3 regions of the Flavobacterium sp. FlaQc-49 genome follow, and region 1 is predicted to be linked to each of the others. Evidence: riboswitches for the same ligand, from Rfam matches in the RefSeq annotation. Region 1 holds a riboswitch; each other region holds the start of a gene.

What was found. Region 1 has a riboswitch for cobalamin ahead of ACHRV3_RS11245 (TonB-dependent receptor plug domain-containing protein). Riboswitches for the same ligand answer to the same signal wherever they lie in the genome.
Region 2: linked by a shared signal. The riboswitch ahead of ACHRV3_RS08630 (PKD-like domain-containing protein) and the one ahead of ACHRV3_RS11245 (TonB-dependent receptor plug domain-containing protein) in region 1 are both predicted to bind cobalamin.
Region 3: linked by a shared signal. The riboswitch ahead of ACHRV3_RS01620 (TonB-dependent receptor) and the one ahead of ACHRV3_RS11245 (TonB-dependent receptor plug domain-containing protein) in region 1 are both predicted to bind cobalamin.

What each region holds. Positions count from the first base shown of each region.
Region 1 is NZ_JBIPCS010000004.1:368,741-370,945, forward strand. Features, by position in the region: gene ACHRV3_RS11245 (TonB-dependent receptor plug domain-containing protein) at 1-1,172, opposite strand, end outside; cobalamin riboswitch at 1,199-1,407, opposite strand; gene cobC (alpha-ribazole phosphatase) at 1,471-2,013, opposite strand; gene ACHRV3_RS11255 (adenosylcobinamide-GDP ribazoletransferase) at 1,998-2,205, opposite strand, start outside.
Region 2 is NZ_JBIPCS010000003.1:505,760-507,964, reverse strand. Features, by position in the region: gene ACHRV3_RS08635 (hypothetical protein) at 1-480, opposite strand, end outside; cobalamin riboswitch at 802-1,037, shown strand; gene ACHRV3_RS08630 (PKD-like domain-containing protein) at 1,157-2,205, shown strand, end outside.
Region 3 is NZ_JBIPCS010000001.1:393,532-395,736, reverse strand. Features, by position in the region: gene ACHRV3_RS01625 (NAD(P)/FAD-dependent oxidoreductase) at 1-382, shown strand, start outside; cobalamin riboswitch at 866-1,073, shown strand; gene ACHRV3_RS01620 (TonB-dependent receptor) at 1,190-2,205, shown strand, end outside.

The sequences.
Region 1 (2,205 bases):
GAACCCAAAGAGAATAAAAGGGGTGATTTATAGTTGTCTGTAAATTCTTTTCGAATACCAAATTCATTTCTCCAAACGGCAGAGATATCCTGCTTCAAGAGTAATGATGTTGAAAAGATTTCACGAATATGATCTCCGAAACTAGTTCCAGATCCCTTAGTTCGGTTGTAATCTACGATAGCATTTATTTGTATAGATTTAGATAGTGTGCCTGCTAAATCTAGTTTTGTTGTCAAGCTTTCGGTTTTACCATAACTAAAATAGTCCTTTGTATTATCTTCGTAATATTGGTAATTTTCAAAGATATAGGCGGTTTTGAAATTTGCTTTCAATTTTCCAAAATCGCCATCGTACTCCAATAAATTTCTATTGAAACCATTTATATACTTGCTTTTAGTATCTGTTTCTGTAATCAAAGAAGTATTTCGATCTGTATTAGAAGTTTGGCTATATAATTTTAAACTATTTTTAGCGTCAAATTTATATCCCAAATTGGCACTCATTGTAAAAACATCGTATTCTCCATTTTGATTCCAACGTTGTTCTCCTCTCCAGGTATATCGATCCAGATATTTGTAATCATTGGTCGAACTATTTTTAGAAAAACCAATTTGAGCGCTCCATTTTTTGTTTGAAATATTTGTTTTGTAGTTAACTCCAATGGTGTTAAAACTCCCGTAATTTAATCTTAAGGTGTTTTCAAAACGATCATAAAAACCTAATTCATTGTTTAAATGTACCGTTCCTCCAATTGCCCCACTTCCATAAATGACACTCCCTCCACCTGCTTTTACGGTGACAGAGTTATAATCAGAACCTGAGATTGTATTAAAATCAGTACTTCCATTCATTTGAGAGTTGATATTAATACCATTCCAAATTACGGCAGTCTGCGAAGCGCTGGTTCCTCTGAACGAAACAGTAGAAAGCATTCCGCGACCGTACTCTTTAAAATAAATTGTTGAATTATAATTTAATAAATCAGTTAGCAAAGCCTCGTTTTTATTGATAATCGAATCATTCAAGGTTTGAACAGACTGTGTGCCGGAGTATTTTTTAAGATTGGTGTCTGAAACAATCACTTCTTTTAATTTTGTGATAGAATCGTTCTGTGCCAAAAGGATCTGACACAATAAGAGCAAACAAAAAGACAACCGTTTTTTTAAAGTCATAATTTCTACACTCTTGTTCCCGAGAGTTCGATATTAGTTACAAAGGCAGGTCTCCTGGCTCGCGTCTTGTTGTTTACCTTCCCATTCGCCAAAGCGAGCAGTGGTTTTGTAGTTAACAACAAGCATTCATTTCTGAACTAAGCTTACAGTTGCGGGTACAGCTCAAGTTTTTACTTGATTCCCTTTTTAATGTGCTAAATAAATCAGTAACACAACCTTAAATTTTTTGCAAAGATAAAGTTAAAATTATTGAATTTTCAAATTTGGTCTGTTTTTTATGTGAATTCCTAAAACAAATTTACAGCTGTAGGTTTATTTTGACGACTTGTCCAAAATCGACTTTATTCTGAAAAGCATCTTTCAGCGGGAGTGAAGTATGGTGGCAAAGCAGGCTTCTGATGACTCCTGCATGGGTAACAACAATTATCGGTTGTTCTGCTTTTTTTGAAATTTGCTCTGATAAAAAAACGCCGGTTCTGTCATGTAATTCAATAAAAGATTCTCCATTTGTAGCGTGAACAGTCACAAAATCTTCCATCCACGGATTAAGTTGTTCGGGTAGAATGTCATTCCAGCTTTTCATTTCCCAATCTCCAAAATTCATTTCCATTAGTCTTTTGTCTTCCTGGTAATAAATGGTTTTGATTTCGTTTTGAATGTATTTTGCTAAAATTACACAACGTTGTAAAGGACTTGAGAAAAGAATCGCTTTTTGTGGCAATTGTGAAATGATATTTTCAAAAATAAGTTCAAAAGGTTCTGCTAGAGCAACATCAGACTGTCCGTAGCAAATGCCCTTTTCGCAGAGCGTTTCGGTATGACGGACTAAATAAATTTCCATACCAAAAGAAGTGCTAAATAATAAACAACTTCGCACACCTGTTGCGTAGCTCCCAAGCAGTCGCCTGTATAACCATCAATCCATTTCTGAAAGTAACGCGCTAAAAAATAACGGGTCAAAAAAACAGGAATTAAAACCAAAAGAATCTGGTATTTGAAATAGGACAGCACAAGTAGGGGGACTAATCCAAAG
Region 2 (2,205 bases), on a different contig from region 1:
AATAGGACTCGGAATGTAACCTCCAAATTCAACAGCCTCCAATTGTCTGCTTTCTCCAATTGTTCCTATTACTTGTCCGTATGGCGTCCATGGCAACCAACCTTTACCTGCTACATGTGCTCTATATCCACTTGTCGCTTCAGCTGCTTTGCCAGTCAGTTTCTTTTCAGTGGCCAGTTCATTCAACTTTTTAAAATAAGCATCGCTTCCGGCTGCTTCTTTGGTTAAATTCCCTGTCTCAAAATCATAAGAATTTCTCAGTATCTCGATTTCACTTTTCTTATTCGATAACTCAAACTCCTTTACCATTAAGCTGATAATTTCGGGTGGAATATTTTGTAAGATCTTGCCATCCGGATCAACGGCAAATTTCAATTCTTTGTTTTGCTCCACAGCCGATGGCTCCTGAGCAATTTCATCTGTTTGACAAGAAATAAAAAGGGATACTAAAAAAGCAACTAAAATAATTTTTGTTTTCATAATACAATGATTGGTTAATTAATGGTTAATACTAATGCTTAATTTTACTTGATTTAACAAAAAATACATTTATACATTATCAGTCAACGACTTAACACTATAACATTTTCAGCAATACATCTTCAAAACAATCTATTTTTAATCATTCTACTATATCAAATATATAAAAATAGTTTTAGTATCATGAGAAATTTCGTATTATATAACCCGCCGTTAAAAAATTTATTCTACCATTTATTTGGGCTGTCTTATAAAAAGGAACCTCGAAAAAGACACTTATTTTTTTTTGAAATTAACATTCAAAGCACCAAAGAGTTTATTTACATTTGTACGCGCAATGGTTCAACTGCATTTTTCGGTGTAGTTGATTAAAAGGGAATTAGGTGCAAATCCTGAACAAGCCCGTTACTGTAAGTTTCATGCAACATTTTGACAGATTGCTGTTGATTTTTCAAATCTCCAAAATCTAATCTTTTGCCACTGCATTTTTAGAAATGTGGGAAGGTTGCTCAAAATGGAAACAAGTCAGGAGACCTGCCACTGCTTAATAGTTTAAAGTTTTCGTGGAGCAAAACTTTAAGCCCGAACACAAACATCAAATTCAAATTTGGTTTTCGTTTTCGTTTTTTCGCTTTTAAAGCAAAAACAAGAATAGAAAATAATACTCTTTTCGTTTATGAATAAATTTTTAATTGCATTAGCCACAACTCTATTCCTCACTGGATGTTCCAAAGATGAGACACCTTCCGAAGTGGTATTACCGGAAGTAACATTTGATGAACCAACAAATGGTTTTACAATTGAAAAAATGCAATGGTTTCACCTCCAGCCTAAACTTAAAAATCCGGATAACGTGACTTATACCTGGCTGTTAAATGGAAAAATAATTGCGACCACACTTGATCTAATGTACGTGTTTGCACAAGCCGGAACCTATAAAATTGACTTTAGAGTAAAAAACAATTCCGGTGAAATCTTTAAAAAAATCACCGTTAATGTAAAAGAAAAAACCTATCTGAACGGAGTCAAAAATGTCTTTGATTTTTTTCCTGCTCCCGGGCAATTTACAAATGCGCTACCCGAAGCAACTGTAAAAGACACTGACGAAACCATGCGAAAAAAAGCAGAAACGGCACTTACAACAGGAAGCTTGGTAAGTCTTGGAGGATTTGGAGGTTATATCGTAATGGGATTTGACCATACGATTATCAATAAAGAAGGCAACGATTTTATTGTCCTTGGAAATGCGTTCAGCAATTGGGCCGAACCCGGTATAATCATGGTTTCCAGCGATGTAAACAACAACGGAAAAGCAGATGACGAGTGGTACGAAATTGCAGGCTCAGAGCACAATAAACCAACAACCATCAAAAATTACGAGCTGACGTATTACCAACCCAAAAGCGAACCTGAAAATCCATCGGAGCCCAATTACATTCGTTGGACTGATAATCAAGGACAAACAGGTTATATTTCTAAAAATGCTTATCATAGCAATCCTTTCTATCCAACCTGGAAAGGCACCAGTATTACCCTAAAAGGAACTTTCTTAAAAGCCAACCTATTCGATAAATCCGGAACAGGCACGTATTGGGTAAACCCTGCCTACGACTGGGGCTATGCCGACAATTGGTCCAACACCGACGAAAAAGCCCAAATCGATATCAATTGGGCCGTAGATAAAAAAGGAAACCCTGTAAAACTACAAGGAATTAACTTCATCAA
Region 3 (2,205 bases), on a different contig from region 1:
TGCTATTGGTGATACCGCTATTTTAGCTGGAGATCAAAAATTCCCCGACGGGCATCCTCAGGTTGCTCAGGTTGCCATTCAACAAGGGTTGAATCTGGCTAAGAACTTTAAAGCGATGGTTCATAACAAACCTCTTAAAGCTTTTACTTACAACGATAAAGGCTCGATGGCCATTATAGGAAAAAATAAAGCTGTAGTAGATTTACCAAGTCCAAAATGGCATTTTAAAGGATTTTTCGCCTGGATTATCTGGTTGTTTATACACTTAATATCGTTAATTACTTATAGAAACAGACTGAATACGTTCTGGAATTGGATGGTGGCTTATTTTGCACGAGATCAATCTTTGAGAATGATTATCAGACCGGATAAGAGGAGTTAAATTTTAATATTTGAAATTTCAAATTCCAAATTCCAAAAGCTAATTTGTTTTTTTGTCATTTCGAGCGAAGTCGAGAAATCGCACCAGAAACTCTGCACAGTTTGTCATCCTGAGGAACGAAGGATCTACGTTTGCTGAATCCATACCGTTGCGCTTTACTTTACGGAATTACTCGTGAAGATACTTCGTCCCTCAGTATGACAAAATTGCGAAAAATAGAGAATGGAGCAACTTGTTTGATTTTTAGTATCTCGGAATTGACAAAAGTCTGAATTCCAAAATTCAAATTCCAAATTCCAAAAATTTAAAAAGCCGGAAACTTACGTTTTCGGCTTTTTGGTTTTATTTTTTTTGTTGTTTTCTACTTATTTAGATTCAATAACATACCAGTAATTAAAAGTCTTTTCACTCGGAAGATGTTTTTATTTTATTAGGGTAAGAGCAATTGTATTAAATAGTTCTTAATATTATAAAGATAATTGTATATTTGCCGCAGATTTTGGTCTATTTTTCTAAGTTTTTTTAGAGAATAGTTAAAAGGGAATCAGGTGTAAATCCTGAGCAGACCCGCTACTGTAAGTTCTATATAAGTCTTTAAACGTTACTAATGCCACTGTTTGCTACAGCGAATGGGAAGGCTGTTTTAAAGATAGAATAAGTCAGGAGACCTGCCATAATCACATAGTTTAAGACTTTCGTGGTATAAAGTTGAAGAACAAGAATATTCCCTGCTATTTTTATAGACGGAATGTGTCTTATTGCTTCTTGTTATTTACATCTCTGAAAGTTTATTTAATAAAATCAGTGATGCATAATACCACAAAAACGCTTGTATTCTTTTTTATTGTATTGATCCCGTTTTTACCTCAAGCTCAGGTAAAAAAGGACAGTTTACGGGTTTTAAAAGAGGTCGTCCTAAAATCAAAACCTTTTCAGGAAGTAATTCCCGTACAAACGCTTTCAGGAAAATTACTAGAAAACCTGGCCAGTCATAACGTTGCCGACGCATTACGATATTTTGCTGGAACCCAAATCAAAGACTATGGCGGACTTGGTGGCCTTAAAACGGTTGATGTCCGTAATATGGGAACCCATCATGTAGGTGTTTTTTATGACGGAATTCAACTGGGTAATGCACAAAACGGAGTGACAGATTTAGGGAAATATTCCTTAGACGACATGGAATCCTTGACCATGTACAATGGACAAAAAAGCGAAATATTTCAATCTGCCAAAGACTTTGCTGCTGCCTCTACGATTTACTTAAGAACGAAACGACCTGTTTTTGAAGGTACCAAAAAAACGAATCTTTTAGTACGTTACAAAACGATGTCTATCAACTACATCAATCCTTCATTCAGATGGGAACAGAAGTTGAGCGACAAAGTAAGTATGAGTGTAAGTTCGGAATACATCAAGTCTAATGGGCAGTACAAATACAGATACACCAGAAACAATCAGGATGGTTCTTTGGCTTATGACACTACAGCGACCCGAATGAACAGTGATATTGAAGCTTTAAGAGTAGAATCAGGGCTTTACGGAAAAATAAATAAAGGTTCCTGGGATGCCAAGGTCTATTATTATGATTCAGATAGGGGAGCACCGGGAGCTATCGTGGCGAATAAGTTTAAAGACGGTTTCAGACAATACGATAAGAATTTTTTCGCTCAGGCATTTTTAGTGAAAGAAGTTAGCGAGAAGTATAAATTTCAGGCCAGAGCAAAATACGCCTACGATTACACGCATTATGTTGCCCGAGATACGACCCGAATTTTAGGAGAAACAGTAACCGAAGGCGCCCAATCTGACGATAGTTACTA